Regions from separate parts of the Nonomuraea bangladeshensis genome, predicted to be linked through region 4. Evidence: riboswitches for the same ligand, from Rfam matches in the RefSeq annotation. Region 4 holds a riboswitch; each other region holds the start of a gene.
What was found. Region 4 has a riboswitch for cyclic di-AMP ahead of ABD292_RS11760 (coiled-coil domain-containing protein). Riboswitches for the same ligand answer to the same signal wherever they lie in the genome.
Positions count from the first base shown of each region.

Region 1: linked by a shared signal. The riboswitch ahead of ABD292_RS34055 (C40 family peptidase) and the one ahead of ABD292_RS11760 (coiled-coil domain-containing protein) in region 4 are both predicted to bind cyclic di-AMP.
Region 2: linked by a shared signal. The riboswitch ahead of ABD292_RS08230 (C40 family peptidase) and the one ahead of ABD292_RS11760 (coiled-coil domain-containing protein) in region 4 are both predicted to bind cyclic di-AMP.
Region 3: linked by a shared signal. The riboswitch ahead of ABD292_RS37785 (CHAP domain-containing protein) and the one ahead of ABD292_RS11760 (coiled-coil domain-containing protein) in region 4 are both predicted to bind cyclic di-AMP.

Region 1 is NZ_BAAAMV010000010.1:308,949-312,834, reverse strand. Features, by position in the region: gene ABD292_RS34065 (M48 family metallopeptidase) at 1-351, opposite strand, end outside; gene ABD292_RS34060 (hypothetical protein) at 389-1,234, opposite strand; gene ABD292_RS34055 (C40 family peptidase) at 1,329-1,865, opposite strand; cyclic di-AMP (ydaO/yuaA leader) riboswitch at 1,939-2,104, opposite strand; gene ABD292_RS34050 (C40 family peptidase) at 2,424-3,350, opposite strand; gene ABD292_RS34045 (NYN domain-containing protein) at 3,491-3,886, opposite strand, start outside.
Region 2 is NZ_BAAAMV010000003.1:11,854-15,739, reverse strand. Features, by position in the region: gene ABD292_RS08240 (branched-chain amino acid aminotransferase) at 1-581, opposite strand, end outside; gene ABD292_RS08235 (3-isopropylmalate dehydrogenase) at 805-1,851, opposite strand; cyclic di-AMP (ydaO/yuaA leader) riboswitch at 1,964-2,105, shown strand; gene ABD292_RS08230 (C40 family peptidase) at 2,130-2,729, shown strand; gene serA (phosphoglycerate dehydrogenase) at 3,144-3,886, opposite strand, start outside.
Region 3 is NZ_BAAAMV010000012.1:109,049-112,934, reverse strand. Features, by position in the region: gene ABD292_RS37800 (GlxA family transcriptional regulator) at 1-614, shown strand, start outside; gene ABD292_RS37795 (FBP domain-containing protein) at 620-1,126, opposite strand; gene ABD292_RS37790 (TetR/AcrR family transcriptional regulator) at 1,195-1,767, shown strand; gene ABD292_RS37785 (CHAP domain-containing protein) at 1,773-2,456, opposite strand; cyclic di-AMP (ydaO/yuaA leader) riboswitch at 2,471-2,612, opposite strand; gene ABD292_RS37780 (LLM class F420-dependent oxidoreductase) at 2,811-3,680, opposite strand; gene ABD292_RS37775 (iron-containing redox enzyme family protein) at 3,698-3,886, shown strand, end outside.
Region 4 is NZ_BAAAMV010000003.1:839,116-843,001, forward strand. Features, by position in the region: gene ABD292_RS11750 (DeoR/GlpR family DNA-binding transcription regulator) at 1-646, shown strand, start outside; gene galT (galactose-1-phosphate uridylyltransferase) at 643-1,722, shown strand; cyclic di-AMP (ydaO/yuaA leader) riboswitch at 1,791-1,928, shown strand; gene ABD292_RS11760 (coiled-coil domain-containing protein) at 1,935-2,903, shown strand; gene ABD292_RS11765 (DinB family protein) at 2,911-3,411, shown strand; gene ABD292_RS11770 (ATP-binding protein) at 3,426-3,886, opposite strand, start outside.

The sequences.
Region 1 (3,886 bases), on a different contig from region 4:
CGCCTGCCAGGGGGTGGTGAGGGCGGCCACGGCCAGGACGAGAGCGGCGAGGACGGCCAGCGCGAGCGCGGCCTGGCGGCGCAGGCGGACCTCGCCGCCCTCCTCCTGGCCGTCGTAGGCAGGCGCGCCGCTCACGGCCCGATCGCCGCCTTCATAGGCCGGCGCGCCGCTCACGGCCCGATCGCCGCCTTCATAGGCGGGCGCGCCGCTCACGGCCCGATCGCCGCCTTCATAGGCGGGCGCGCCGCTCACGGCCCGATCGCCGCCTTCATAGGCGGGCGCGCCGCTCACGGCCCGATCGCCGCCGTCGCCGGCGGGCTTGGCGCCGTCCGGCTGCCGGCGTTCGCTCATCTGCCTCCCCCTCTCACGCCCTCACGCCCTCACGCTCTCACGCGAGCTGTTCGCGCACGTACGCGCGCCAGCGGGCCGTCAGCGTGGCCGTGGAGAGCCCGAGCCCGGCGAGTGCCCGGTCGGCGCCGTCCACCCGGGCCTCACGGTAGAGGCGTACCAGAGTCCCCTCGCCGAAGCGGTCGGCGAGGAAGCGACACGCCAGCCAGGCCTCCTGGTAAGCCCGTGCGAGCCGCGCCGGGTCGCTCCCGTCGGCGGCGAAGGCGGCGGGGCCGGGGAGTGCGGCGGGCAGGCGTCCCGCGCGCACCTCGTCCGCCAGTTCGGCGGCGGCCGTCCGTACGGGCAGTCCCGAGTCGCGGTAGCCGACGTAGTCGGCGAAACCCTCGTACAGCCAGATGGGGAGGCGGTCGGTGCCGGCGGCGACGTGGGTGAGCTCGTGCGCCAGGACGACGTCCCTGCCGGTGGGGTTGAGGCGGGCGAAGACCTCGGGGACGACGAGCACCCGGTCGCCGTCGGCGAGCGCGGCGAGGCCCTCGATCGGGCCGGTCCCGGCCAGGCGGGCCGCCTCGGCGGCGGAGGCGGGGACGACCACGAGGGGGCGTACGGGCTCGCCGAGGACCGTTCCGACGCGGAGCGCGGCCGTGTCGGCCAGGTGCGCCAGCTCGGCCAGCGACACGGACGAGGTGGGCGTGGCCGGGGCGATGATCATGGACCGTGTCCCACGGACGGTGACGGACTCCCCCGGCCACAGTCCGCGCGCGCCCGCGGGCGGCGCGGGAGCGGCCGCGATCGGCGCGCTCGCGGCCGGGATGAACGCGAGGAGCGGCACCAGGAGGAGGAGAGCCGCCGGGGCGGCTCGTCGGCGTCGGCTCACCTGGTCGGACACGATGCCCGATGGTAGCCGGGCCGGACGGGTGCCCGGGGTGGGAAAAGGCGACAGCCCCGCCCGATCCCGTACGGGGATCGGGGCGGGGCTGTGGTCACATACCGGGACGGACCGCGCCGACGAACGACGATTTGCGCCATCCGCTCAGCTTGTCGATACGTACCCGTTCGCCGGTCCTGGGCGAGTGGATCATCTTGCCCTTGCCGACGTACATGCCTACGTGGCCGAGCCCGTTGAAGAACATCAGGTCGCCTGGCTTGAGCTTCTTCCAGGAGACCTTCGTCCGGGTGCGGGCGAACTGGCTGCTCGCCACGCGCGGGAGCCTGATTCCGGCCTTCTTCCAGGCGTACTGGACGAGTCCGGAGCAGTCGAACGAGCCGGGGCCGGTGCCGCCGTAGCGGTACGGGTCCCCGATCTGGTTCTTGGCCACGGCGACGGCCCGGTGAGCCTTCGCCTGCTGCCGAGCGACCTTGCGTGCCTTGGCCGACCTGGCGGTCTTGACGGCCTTGGCGGACTTCGACGACTTCGTGCTGGTCTGCACCGAGGTCGTGGAGGTCGTGGCCGCGTCGCTCGCGGTCGCCGCCTGAGCCGCCGGGGCGTGGAGGACCACACCTCCGGCCGTCACGGTCATGGTGAGCGCCGCGCCACTCAGGGCAAGACGGGACAGACGGGGGTTAAGCGGGGAGGTAGACAGGATTTCTCCTTGAGACTTCCACGAACGCCTACCGGGTTAGCTGACGGATTCGGGCCTGGAAGTAGCCCTACGGCGCGTGCGAACAGCGCCGATTCACCCCTGATCCCCTAGGGAGGGGGATCGGTGGTTCCCCGGCTCCGTGCCTCCTGGCTGCACGGATTCGGCAGGTCGCCGCCCCGTCGAGGTTTTTCTCATGGGGATGTACGGGAGGCGACCGGCGGATTCTGCGGGCGACATGGCGTGTCACCGCGACGCCAGAAGCTACGCCGACACCTCACGAATCGGCAAAGCGGACGGCGGCTTGTCAAGATCAGACAAGGGGCCGAGTCAGGATCGAAACTCCTGCTCGGCGACCGGGCTCCGTTACCGGAATGTGACCATACTCACACTTCTCGGGACAGGGCCCAGTAAGGGGCGATTTGTCACTTTCGTCACAGTTTTCACTGCGATAACAGGGCACCGCGCCGCCGGCGCGGGAGGACGTACGGACGGGCCTCAGGGACGGATGGCGCCCACGAGCCGCCGCCCGTAGGCCGACAGCTTGACGACCTTCACGACGTCGCCCGTCTGCGGCGCGTGAACGATCTGCCCGTTGCCCGCGTAGATACTGACGTGCCCCAGTCCTTCGCTGAAGATGAGGTCCCCGGGCTGCAGCGCGTCCAGGCTCACCCGGCGGTTCGCCCCCCAGGCCCACTGCTGCCACGTCGTACGCGGCAGCGAGACCCCCGCGGCCCGCCAGGCCGCCTGCGTCAGGCCGGAGCAGTCGTAGCCGCCCGGGCCCGTCCCGCCGAACACGTACGGCTTGCCGATCTGCGCGTAGGCGAAGCGCAGCACCGAGGCCGCGTTGCCCGACGCGGAGCCGGTGTACTTCATGCCGGTGCTGTTGGGGTTGCCCGGGTTGTAGGCGTTCAGCTTCTCCAGCAGCTTCTTCTGCTGGGCGATCAGCTTGAGGATCTCCGCGCGTTCCTTCTGGACCCCGCCGCGCTCCTTGTCGGCCGTCTCCAGGGCCTTCTCCGCCTTGTCCCGCTCGGTCTTGAGCCCGCGGTTCTCCCGGTCGAAGGCGCTCAGCTTCTCGGCCCGTTCCTTGGAGATCTGGCCGGTCAGCGCGAGGCGGGCGAGGAAGTCGTCGGGGTTGTCGGCGCCGAGGAAGCCCGGCAGGGACGTGACGTCGCCGCCGAGCTGGTAGCTGTCGACGGCCATGCCGATCACCTGGGCGCGCAGGTCGGCGACGGTGGCCAGCTTGCGCTTGTAGCTGTTGTCGAGGTCCGTGTAGCTGGACTTCGCCTTCTTGTACCGCTCCGTGGCCGTGTTGTAGCGGTCGACGACCTTGTCCGCCTTGTCGTTGAGCTTCTCCAGCTTGGCCTTGGCCTGAGCGAGCGTGGGTTTGGGATCGGCGATCGCGGCCCCGGTGGGGGTAAGCACCAGTCCGAACGCGATCCCCGCGGCCACCGGTACCCGGCCAAACCTCACTGCGTCGCCTCCCAGGGTAAACATCTGGGGCGAATAGTACAGAAGTGGCGGGTGAGGTCTCACCTCAACGGGTAAAACCTCAAATTCGTAATCTAGGCGCGACCAAGCCGGCGCAACAGCAGAGCAGACGGAACCGGTCTGGCTCCCATCCGCCGCACCGATTCGGCCACCTCGCGGTCGGAGGACACGACGGCGATGGCCCGCCCCGGCGGCTCGACCCGGACGAGCTGCCGGATGAGGTCGTCGGCGATCTCCCCGGGGTCGCTGAAGAGCACCCGCACCCCGCGCGGCGCGACGACCTGCACGGGGGCGTTGAGCTCGGCCCCGTCGAAGACGACGGTCACCTCGACCCTGGTCTGCGCGGCCAGCCCGCCGAGGTTGGTCATGAGGCGGTTGCGCTGGTCGGCCAGGGTGAGCGTGCCGTAGCCGGTCTTGGTGACGTTGTAGCCGTCGATGATGAGGTGGATCTGCGGGATCGCGAGGAGCTG
Region 2 (3,886 bases), 830 kb from region 4:
GTGTACTCGGTGGACAGCCACACCGAGACGGGCTTGACGCCGCCGCTGAAGTACGACGCCGCCGGCGAGGCGATGACCATGTACGAGTAGGTCCTGGACGGGTAGTTGACCCCGAGCCCCGCCTGCGTGGCGATCATGAAGGGCCGCAGGTAGAGGCTGTGCCCCTCGGTGGTCGGCACCCACTCCTCGTCGGTGCGGACGAGGAGTTCGAGCGACTCGACGAACGTCTCCTCGGGCAGCTCGGGCATGGCCATGCGGGCGGCCGAGCGGTTGAAGCGGGCGGCGTTGGCGTACGGGCGGAACATCACGATGGAGCCGTTGGCCTGCCGGTACGCCTTCAGGCCCTCGAACAGCTCCTGCGCGTAGTGGAAGACCGCGGTGGCCGGGTCGAGCGAGAGCGGCCCGTACGGCGCCAGCCGGGCGTCGTGCCAGCCGCGCCCCTCGGTGTAGTCGATGATGATCATGTGGTCGGTGAAGGACTGCCCGAATCCGGGGTTCGTCAGTACCTGCTCCCGCTCGGCCGCGGTGCGAGCGTGGTCGGATAGCTGCACGTCGAAGCTGAGCTTCTGAGCGATGGTCATGACGATGGTCCTTCTCTCTGCGATTTCGCGAAAATCTACCGAATCCTGAGGGTCCGTGGACCCGCTACAGCGCGGCAGTGCTGCCCGAAGGCAGCTAGTACTTCCTATTGTCTCGCCATATGGGATGACAAGCTGCCGTTGGGCGATTCGGCCACTTCGGACAGCAAAAAGCGCCTGGCGATCCGGGTGCGGACCGCCAGGCGCGTGGGGAGGCTAGGCGGCCCTAGCCGGATACTCGCGCGGTGATGTCGTCGCCGATCTGCGAGGTGGTGCGGCCGGTCCAGCCGGTCAGCCGCTCGACGATGTCGTCGGCGACCGCCTGCTCGACCTTGGCCGCCTCGGCGCTCAGGCCGAGGTGGTCGAGGAGCATGGCGACCGACAGGATGGTGGCGGTCGGGTCGGCCTTGCCCTGGCCCGCGATGTCGGGGGCGCTGCCGTGCACCGGCTCGAACATGCTGGGCGCCGTGCGCTCGGGGTTGATGTTGCCGCTCGCGGCCAGGCCGATGCCGCCCGCGATGGCCGCGCCGAGGTCGGTGATGATGTCGCCGAACAGGTTGTCGGTGACGACGACGTCGAAGCGCCCCGGCTGGGTCACGAAGAACATCGACGCCGCGTCGATGTGGCAGTAGTCGGTGCTGACCTCGGGGTATTCCTCGGCCACCCGGTTGACCGTGCGCTGCCACAGGTCGCCGGCGTAGGTGAGGACGTTGGTCTTGTGGACCAGCGTCAGCTTCTTGCGCGGGCGGCTCTGGGCCTTGTCGAAGGCGTAGCGGACGACGCGCTCGACGCCGTGGGCGGTGTTGAGCGACTCCTGGGTGGCGATCTCGTGCGGCGTGCCGCGCCGCATGGCGCCGCCGGTGCCCGCGTAGAGGCCCTCGGTGCCCTCGCGGACCACGATCATGTCGATGTCCTCGGCCGTGGTGTCGGCCAGCGGGGTCTCGACGCCGGGGAAGAGCTTGACCGGGCGCAGGTTGACGTAGTGGTCGAACTCGAAGCGCAGCCGCAGCAGCAGGTCGCGCTCCAGGATGCCCGGCGGCACGCTGGGGTCGCCCACCGCACCGAGCAGGATCGCGTCGTAGCCGCGCAGCTCCTGCAGCACCGAGTCGGGCAGCGTCTCGCCGGTGCGGTGGTATCGCGCCGCGCCCAGGTCGTAGTGCGTGGGCTCGATCTTCGTGCCGACGGCTTCGAGGACCTTGAGCCCTTCGGTGACGACCTCGGTGCCGATGCCATCGCCGGGGATGACGGCCAAGCGGATGTTACGCGACTCCATGCCGGTACCTTACCGGCTCGTCTCGCCTGACGAACACTCGGTCTCATTTTTCGGACTGTTCCAGAAAAGTCCGATTTGTGAAGGTTTGCGATCTTTTGACTGATTCGTTAGCGTCCGTGCCCTGCCTAATCCACGCGGCGGTTCGCGTGGAGCCGGGGACCCACTCTCCCCCAGGGGCGAATCGGCATGCGCCGTAGGGCTGCTTCCAAGCCCGAGCCCGTCAGCTAACCCGGTCGGCCGTATGGAAGGACAGTCCCCTGTCTCGCATCGCCATTCTCGTGGCGGCGGGCGCGACCGGCCTCGCCGTGCTCGCCTCCCCCGCCCAGGCATCCACCCCCGACGAGAACAACCCCGGCCGCGCGCCCAAGGCCGAAACCCTCGACCAGCGCGCACTCACCACCACGCTCACCGGTCCGGAACTCAAGAAGATCCGGGATCGGCAGAGCAGGCCCGCCTGGAAGATCGCACTGAACTTCGCCCTGAAAAAACAGGGCATCCCGTACCTATGGGGCGGGACCGGCAGGGGCGGTTACGACTGCTCGGGCCTCATGCTCCGGGCGTACCAGAAGGCGGGGATCCAGCTGCCCCGCGTCGCCGCCGACCAGTACGCGGCATTCGACAAGAAGGTCTCCTGGAACCACCTCAAGCCCGGCGACCTGGTCTTCTTCAGCAACCTCGGCCACGTCGGGATGATCTCCCGGCCCGGCTACATGGTGCACGCGCCCCGCACCGGCGACGTCATCAAGGAGGAGAAGCTGTCGAGCTGGCGCAGAAGCGTCTTCGTCGGCGGCGTCCGGCCCGACCGCAAGGGCGTGCGGGAGTGGGCGGAGCGGCAGGAGGAGCCGGCACCGCCCATGCCCGTCGCGTCGGTGCTCTGACCGACGTCCCTGATGTGCGAGCCGGGGCCCTACCGGCCGGACTCCTGCGGGGCGCCGCCGTTGTCGCGGCGGTCCAGCGCGGTCTGCAGGGCCTCGGCGGCCTCGTCCTTGTGGTCTTCCGCACGGTTCCAGGCGTACATCTCGTACATGATCGTCAACTCGTTTCGCGAGGAGGCGTTACTGACGGGAGGGACTTACCGGCCGACGCGACGCCGTTCACCGCGGCGAGTCGCCGACCTGCCCTAACAGGCCTCGCCGCGGCAGGTAATGAGTACGAGCACCTGGCGCATGTGCTTCCACGTTAACCGAGGAATCTCGTTGGATGTCCTAGCATCCCGCATGCTGAGACAGCTGAGACGACGAAAAGGCCGCCGCCCGATCCGGGCGGCGGCCTTTCGCGCGAGGCGGGGAGTGTCAGTCCTCCAGGTCCACAGAACGGCCGCTCTCGGCGCCGATCTCGGCCACGATCTGGTCGACGATGTCGGCCGGGATCGCCGAGTCGACGGTCAGCGCGATGAGCGCCTTGCCGCCCTTGACGTCGCGGGCCACCTGCATGGAGGCGATGTTGACGCCGTGCTCGCCGAGCAGGCGGCCGACCACGCCGACGATGCCGGGACGGTCGGCGTAGGTGAAGAACGCGAGGTGCGCCGTCGGCTCGATCTCCATCTCGTAGCCGTTGACCTCGACGATCTTGGTGATCTGGCGGGGACCGGACAGCGTGCCCGACACCGAGACCTGGCGGCCGTCGGCCAGCACGCCACGGACGGTCACCACGTTGCGCCAGTCGGGGCTCTCGGAGCTGGTGATCAGCTCGACGGCGACGCCGCGGTCCTTGGCCAGCAGCGGCGCGTTGACGTAGGTGACCTGCTCCTCGATGACGTCGGCGAAGACGCCCTTGAGCGCGGCCAGCTCGATGACCCGCACGTCCTGGGAGGCGATCTCGCCGCGCACCTCGACGTCGAGCTTGGTGGCGACCTCGCCGGCCAGCGCGGTGAACACCCGGCCCAGCTTCTCGGCCAGCGGCAGGCCCGGCTTGACGTCCTCGGCCACGGCGCCGCCCTGGACGTTGACCGCGTCCGGCACGAACTCGCCCGCGAGCGCCAGCTTCACGCTCCGCGCGACCTGGGTGCCGGCCTTCTCCTGGGCCTCGTGGGTGG
Region 3 (3,886 bases), on a different contig from region 4:
TCGACGGGCTCAGCGCCACCACGCACTGGGCCGCGGCGGAGCGGCTGGCGGAGGCGTACCCGCTGGTGGACGTGCGGCCGGACGTCCTCTACGTGGACAACGGCCAGATCCTCACCTCCGCGGGCGCCGCCGCGGGGCTCGACCTGTGCCTGCACCTGATCCGGCGCGACCTCGGCTCGGCGGTCGCCGCCGACGCGGCCCGCCTGGCGGTGACGCCGCTGGAACGCGAGGGCGGGCAGGCGCAGTTCGTCACGCACGCCCGGCCGCCGGCGCCGCGCGGCTCACTGCTGGAGCCGGTGCTGTCCTGGATCGAGGACAACCTCGCCGGCGAGCTGACGCCGGCCGGCATGGCCGCGCGGGCCGGGATGAGCGAGCGCACCTTCGGCCGCCGCTTCCGCGAGCAGACCGGAACCACGCCGCTGCAGTGGCTGCTGCGCGCCCGGGTGCGGCGGGCCCAGCTCCTGCTGGAGACCACGGACCACGGCGTCGAGCGGGTCGCGGCGCAGGCCGGGTTCACCTCGGCGACGGCGTTCCGCGATCGGTTCAAGCGGGTCGTCGGCGTCACCCCGCAGTCCTACCGCGCCTCCTTCCGCACGCGCGGTCCCGCGGTCTGACCGGCTCATGCGGCTCTCGCGGCCACCTTGTCCAGGAAGGCGTACAGGTTCGTCCGGGTGCGGGCGAGCTTGTCCTCCAGGGTGAGGGACTCGTCGATGACGCCGCCGCCCGCGGCCTCCTTCGTGCCGCGCAGGTAGAGGGAGCAGGCGAGGTCGGCGCACATGTACTGGCCGACGGAGTTGCCCTGGCGGCCCGCCTCGCCGGTGCGGCGGGCGCTCATGAGCGCGACGCCGCCGTTGGTGTGCGTGGTCAGGCAGAGCGAGCACATGCTGCGCGCGGTGAAGCCGCGGGCCGCGCCCGAGGTCACGCGGAGCGCCACCCCGACGAGGGCGCCGTCGCGCTCGGCCACCAGGTACGCGCGTTCCGGCGCGCCCGGATCCCGCCAGCCCAGGAAGTCGAGGTCGTCCCAGGGCTGGTCGGGCAGGTCCTTCGGCACGCCGGCGCGCTTGGCCTCACCCTTCGAGCAGTTGATGAGGGACGCGCGGATCTCGCGCTCGGTGAGAGGTCTCATGAGCGGCGAGGCTAGTTTCCTTAATGCTATTATGCAAATGCTTAAAGGCTTTAAGTGATGGAGGGCGCGTGGCACGAGCGGGACTGACCGCGGAACGCCTGACCCGGGCGGCGGCGGAGCTGGCCGACGAGCTCGGCTTCCACAACCTGACGGTCTCGGCGCTCGCCCGCCGGTTCGGCGTCAAGCCCGCCGCGCTCTACTCCCACGTCAGGGACGCCCAGGAGCTCCGGGTGCGGGTGGCGGTCCTCGCCCTCGCCGAGCTCGCCGAGCGGGCCGCCGCCGCCCTCGCCGGCCGCGCCGGCAAGGACGCGCTGGTGGCCTTCGCCGACGCCTACCGCGGCTACGCCAAGGAGCACCCCGGCCGGTACGCCGCCGGGCAGATCGAGCTCGACGACGAGACCGCCTACGCCAGCGCCGCCCGCCGGCACGCCGAGATGACCCGGGCCATCCTGCGCGGCTACGACCTGCCCGAGCCCGCCCAGACCGACGCCGTGCGCATGCTGCACAGCACCTTCCACGGTTTCGTCAGCCTGGAGACGCAGGGCGGCTTCGCCCGCACCCCGCGCGAGGTGGACGTGTCCTGGGCGCGGACTCTCGACGCCCTCGACGCGGTGCTCAGGAACTGGCCTCCGGAGGAGTGAGCGGGTCAGGCGGCGTAGTTCGGGTAGCCGTAGCCGACGACCTGGGAGGTCGGGCGGACCCGCTCCTCGACCTTGCCGTTGCCGGTGTTGCCCTCGATCGTGGAGATCGTGCCGTCGCCGTTGTCCTTGACGACGAAACCGACGTGGTTGATGGCGCTCAGGCTCTTGCTGCCGCTCCAGGAGAAGAACACCACGGCGCCGGGCTTGGCCTCGGTGCCCCAGCGGTCGTTGGCGGCGAACCACTTGGCGTGGGCGACGGTGTAGGCGTCCCAGCCGACCTGGGTGCGGGCGCCGGTCTGCTCGCCGACCCAGGAGACGAACATCGAGCACCAGGGGGCGTTCAGGTAGGCGTTCCTGTTGCCGCCGTCGCGCTGGACGGTCTCGCCGGCGCGGGCCGAGTCGGCGTACCACTGCTGGAACTTGGTGCCGCCGCCGTCGGCGTTCTCGGACGTGCCGACCTGGGCGCGGGCGAGGTCGAGGACCTGCTGGGCGGTGACGTTGACGCGCGCGTCGCGGTTGCTGACGCCCTGCTGGGCGGCGGCGGCGGCGGCCGCGGGCTGCGCGGGGGCGCTGTCGGCGGCCGCGGTCACGGCGGCGGTGGCGCCCAGGGCGGAGACGGCGAGGGCGCCGCTCAGCGCCAGCTTGGCGGCGTTCAGCTTCGGGGCACGGATGAAACGGCTGATGGCCATGAGGGGTTTGCTCCTTTGCGCTTCCATGCCGCTTACCGGGTTAGCTGACGGGTTCGGGCGTGCGGAAGCTGCCCTACGGCACATGGACGTGCCGATTCACCCCGGTCGAGAACGGGTCCCCGGTTCCGCCAGTGGCGGATTCAGCGGCCGCGGGCATCGGACGCCCGCGGTGGGAGTGGGATCGAACATGGCGTCCGCGAGGCGGACGCGGGCGAGCGCGGCCCGGTGGTCACTCGCTCTGAGGCTGAGGTCGCGGCCACGCTCACTGGACCGTACAACACCCCCCTGACCTGCGTAATTCCCCGGTCACGAAATCCCCATGACGGGCGGCGAAGGTAACGTGCGGGTGTGCTCTCAGCCGCGTCCCAGCCCGAGCGCGGCGGCGGCCTCCTCCAGGGCTTCCAGGTGTCCCTCGACCGGGCCGAGGCCCGCCCCCATCGTGTTGATCGAGAGGTGCGTCGCGCCCGCCTCCCGCCAACGCCCGGCGAGGTCGACCAGCGCCTCGGCGTCGCCCGTCCACCCCGCCCGGCCCTCCATGCCGAGCCCGGACGGGTCGCGGCCGGCCTGCGTGGCGGCCTCCTCGACCATGGCCTTGGCCTGGTCGAGCTCCGGCCCCGGGGACATCTGGGGGAACCAGCCGTCGGCCAGCCGCCCGGCCCGCCGGTAGGCCGGGGGCGACTGCGCGCCGAACCAGACGGGGATCGGCCGCTGCACCGGCAGCGGCGCGAGCCCGGCGGCGCTCACCCGGTGGTGCTCGCCCTCGAAGGTGACCGTCTGCTCGCACCAGAGCCTGCGCATCAGCGCGACCTGCTCCTCGATCCGCTTGCCGCGGGTGCCGAAGTCCGCGCCGAGCGCTTCGTACTCGACGTGGTTCCAGCCCAGCCCCACGCCCATGCGGAAGCGTCCGCCGGTCAGCAGGTCGACCTCGGCGGCCTGCTTGGCGGCCAGCACCGCCTGCCGCTGCGGCAGGATGATGATGCCGGTGACCAGCTCCAGCGACGTCAGCGCGGCCAGGTAGCCGAACATCACCATCGGCTCGTGGAAGGTCGTGTGCACGTCATAGGGGCCGCTCCAGCCCTGGTGCACGGCCGGGTCGGCGCCCACGACGTGGTCGTAGGCGAGCACGTGGCGAAAGCCCAGCTCCTCGACGCGCCGGCCGTAGGCGCGTACGGCGCCCGGGTCCGCGCCGATCTCGGACTGCGGGAAGACGACACCGATCTGCATGTGTGGCTCCTGTCATCGTGATCTTCCCTCCCATCATCGCGGGCCCGCCGCGCCCGGCCCGCGACCGCCGCGCTGCCCGGCGCGCCCGGTTTGGACGTGAGGGCCCCGGGCAGCGGAGCCGGATGCACCTGCCCGCCGCCCGCGGCCCCCTCACCGCCGAGCTCTTCGAACGCCTCGCCGGGCCGCCCGCCGACCTGGACCCGCCG
Region 4 (3,886 bases):
CGGCCTGCTGGAGAAGGTGCACGGCGGCGCGACCGCACTCGGCCCCGGTTCGACCGAGGAGCCGGGCTTCACCGCCAAGTCCGCCCGCCAGCAGCCGGAGAAGCAGGCGATCGCGCGCCGCGCCGCGCAGCTCGTCCGGCCGGGCACCGCAGTCGCGCTGTCGGCGGGCACCACCACGTGGGCCCTCGCCCATCACCTGATCGCCGTGCCCGAGCTGACCGTGATCACCAACTCGGTCCCCGTCGCCGACGTCTTCCACCGCAACCCGCGTGCCGACCGCACGGTGGTGCTGACCGGCGGCGTCCGTACGCCATCGGACGCGCTGGTGGGCCCGGTCGCCGTGGCCGCGATCCGCCGCCTGCACGTGGACACGCTCTTCCTCGGCGTCCACGGCATGAGCGTCCGTGCCGGCTTCACCACGCCCAACCTGCTGGAGTCCGAGACCGACAGGGAGCTGGTGAGCGCCGCCGGCCGCCTGGTGGTGCCCGCCGACCACACCAAGTGGAACACGGTCGGCATCAGCACCATCGCCGAGCTGAGCGAGGCCGACGTGGTCATCAGCGACGCGGCGCTGCCGGAGGAAGCACGCACGGAGCTGGCCGACCGGGCCGGCGAACTCATCATCGCGGAAGAGGGCACGCTGTGAAGCGCACCATCACCCATCTGGCCGACGGCCGGGAGCTCATCTACTTCGACCGGAGGGACGACGCCGACCGGAGCGCGGTGGACCGGCGCGAGCTCGGCCCCCGGCCGGTGGCCTCCGAGCTGCGTTACGACCCGCTGACCGAGGAGTGGATCGCGATGGCGGGGCACCGCCAGACCCGTACGTTCCAGCCGAAGGGCACGGCGGCCGAGTGCCCGCTGTGCCCGTCGGCGCCCGGCCGCGACACGGAGATCCCGGCGTACGACTACGACGTCGTGGTGTTCGAGAACCGCTTCCCGTCCTTCTCCCGAAATTTCGGCACCTATGAGGATGTGGGCGGCCTGAGCGAGGTCCGTCCCGGCGCCGGCCGCTGCGAGGTCGTCTGCTTCACCTCCGACCACGACTCCAGCTTCTCCCGCCTCTCCGACGACCAGGTCGAGCTGGTCATGGAGGCATGGGCCGACCGCACCGCCGAGCTGTCCGCCGTCGAGGGCGTGGAGCAGGTGTTCTGCTTCGAGAACCGCGGCTCGGAGATCGGCATCACGCTCGCGCATCCGCACGGTCAGATCTACGCCTACCCGTACGTCACCCCGCGCACCAAGCTCAACCTCGGCGCGGCCTCCCGGCACAAGGGCCCCGGCAACCTGTTCGCCGACGTCCTCGCCGCCGAGCGCGCGGCGGGCACGCGGGTCGTGACCTCCAACGAGCACTGGACGGCGTTCGTGCCGGCCGCCGCGCGCTGGCCGTTCGAGGTGCACGTCTACCCGCACCGGCAGGTGCCGGACCTGCCGGCGCTGACGGAGGCGGAGCGGGCCGCGTTCGCGCCGCTCTACACCTCGGTGCTGCGGGCCTTCGACGGGCTGTTCGGGGTCGTGATGCCGTACATCGCGGCCTGGCACCAGGCGCCCGTGCGCGAGGGGCGGGACCTCGCCTACCTGCGGCTTGAGCTGTTCAGCATCAGGCGGGCGCCCGAGAAGCTGAAATATCTGGCGGGGTCGGAGTCGGCGATGGGCGCCTTCGTCAACGACGTGCTGCCGGAGGAGGCGGCACGCATGCTCCGATCACAACTCGATCACTAATAGATTTCTACTTAAGGTCGCATTACTTGTGATCTACCACTAATATCCCCATAAGCAACGGCCTCACCAGCCGTCGCACGCCTAATCCCGGGCGCGTCGCCCGGGAGCCGGGGACCCACCGCACCTGGGGTGAATCCACTTCGGTGGTAGGGACGCTCTCACGCCCGAACCCGTCAGCTAACCCGGCCGGCAGAGGGAGAGGAACCCTGTACGTGGCGGCTTCGTCCCCCGTGCCCTTCGCCATCGGTCTCGTCACCGCCGCCGCCGTCCTCCTGTCGACGCCTTACCCTGCGCAGGCGGCCGCTGTGCAGGCGGCCGCGCCCAAGCCGTCGGAGTCACAGCTCCGCGCCCAGCTCAAGCGGCTCAACACCAAGGTCGACAAGCTGATCGAGCAGTACAACCTCAAGCGCGTCGAGCTGGCCAAGGCACAGGAGACCGCCGAGACCGCCAAGGAACGCCTGGCCACGGCCGAGCGCACGCTCGCCGCCTCCGAGCAGCGCGTCGCCGAGCTCGCCCGCCTCCGCTACCAGAACGGCAACCCCCCGGTGCCTGGCTTCATGCTCGACGGGGCCAGCGCGGCCGTGCTCGACCAGCTCACCACCGAGCAGCAGGCGCTGGTGCAGGGCGTGGCAACGGCCCGCGACGAGAAGAAGAAGGCCGCCGCCGAGGCCGAGGCGCTGGCGGTCAAGATCCGCGCGGACGCGGCCGAGGTCGCCGAGCAGCGCGACGAGGCCGAGGACGTCATCGACGACATCAAGGACAAGCTGGCCGATCTGGTCCCGTACGGCACCGGCCGCAACTCCGACGGCAGCTGGGCCCCCGAGCTGCCGGCCGGCTCGGACAACATCACCGCGCGCACCCGGCTCATGCGCGAGCAGGTGACGAAGAACTTCGCGCTGCCGTTCTCGGTGGGCTGCTTCCGCTCCGGCTCCAGCGGCGAGCACCCGCTCGGCCGCGCCTGCGACTTCATGATGAGCTCGGGCGGCACCATGCCCAGCGCGGCCAACAACGCCCTGGGCGACCGCATCGCCGCCTGGGCCCTGCAGAACCAGAGCAAACTAGGCGTCAAGTACGTGATCTGGAAGCAGCGCATCAACTCGGGCTCCGGCTGGCGCGCGATGTCCGACCGCGGCAGCATCACCGAGAACCACTACGACCACGTCCACATCTCGATGAACTGAACGGAATATGGAAGACCCTCGCACCCCTCCGCCGCTGACCGGCGACGAGCGCACCGTGCTGAACAACTGGCTCGAATGGCACCGCGGCACCCTCGCGGTCAAGTGCGCCGGCCTGACCGACGAGCAGTTGCGCCTGCGCAGCGCCGAGCCCTCCGGGATGTCCCTGCTCGGCCTGGTACGGCACATGGCGAACGTCGAGCGCGCCTGGTTCCGCCGGGTGCTCGCCGGCGAGGACGTGCCGAAGCTGTGGGACAAGGACCGCGACAACGACGCCGACTTCAAGGAAGTGGACACCGCGTCGGTGGAGGAGGCGTTCGAGACCTGGCGGGACGAGATCGAGCGAGCCCGCGCCATCTCGGCCGCGCGGCCGCTCGACGCCGTGGGGGAGCGCAACGGCGGCGACTGCTCGCACCGCTGGATCCTCGTCCACATGATCGAGGAGTACGCCCGGCACAACGGCCACGCCGATCTCCTGCGCGAACGCATCGACGGCGCCACGGGGGAGTGATCAGAAGAAGGCGGTCACGGCTCGGTGCGGAAGAGCGCCCAGACGGCCTTGCCGCCGCGGGCCAGCCGGTCCCAGCCCCAGCTCTGGCTGTAGGTCTCGACGATGTAGAGGCCGCGGCCGTTCTCGGAGATGAAGTCGGGCTCCTTGCGCCGCGGCACCTCGTCGCTGGGGTCGGCCACGGCCAGCAGCACGTGGGGGCTGACCCGCATGAGCAGCAGCTCGATCTCGCGCCGGCCCGAGGAGCGCATCGCGTACCTGACCGCGTTCGTCACCAGCTCGGAGACCACGAGCGCGGCGTCGTCGCTCAGGTCGTGCAGCCCCCAGCCCCGGAGGGTGTTGCGGGTGACGTCCCTGGCGGTCTTCACCGAGTCGGCCTGGAAGGGCAACGGGCACGAGGTGGTGTACGGCTTGCCGCCACGACCAGTGAGCAACTGGTCGAAACCGACCTCGCGGGTTATCTCGAGGCAGTCGGCAG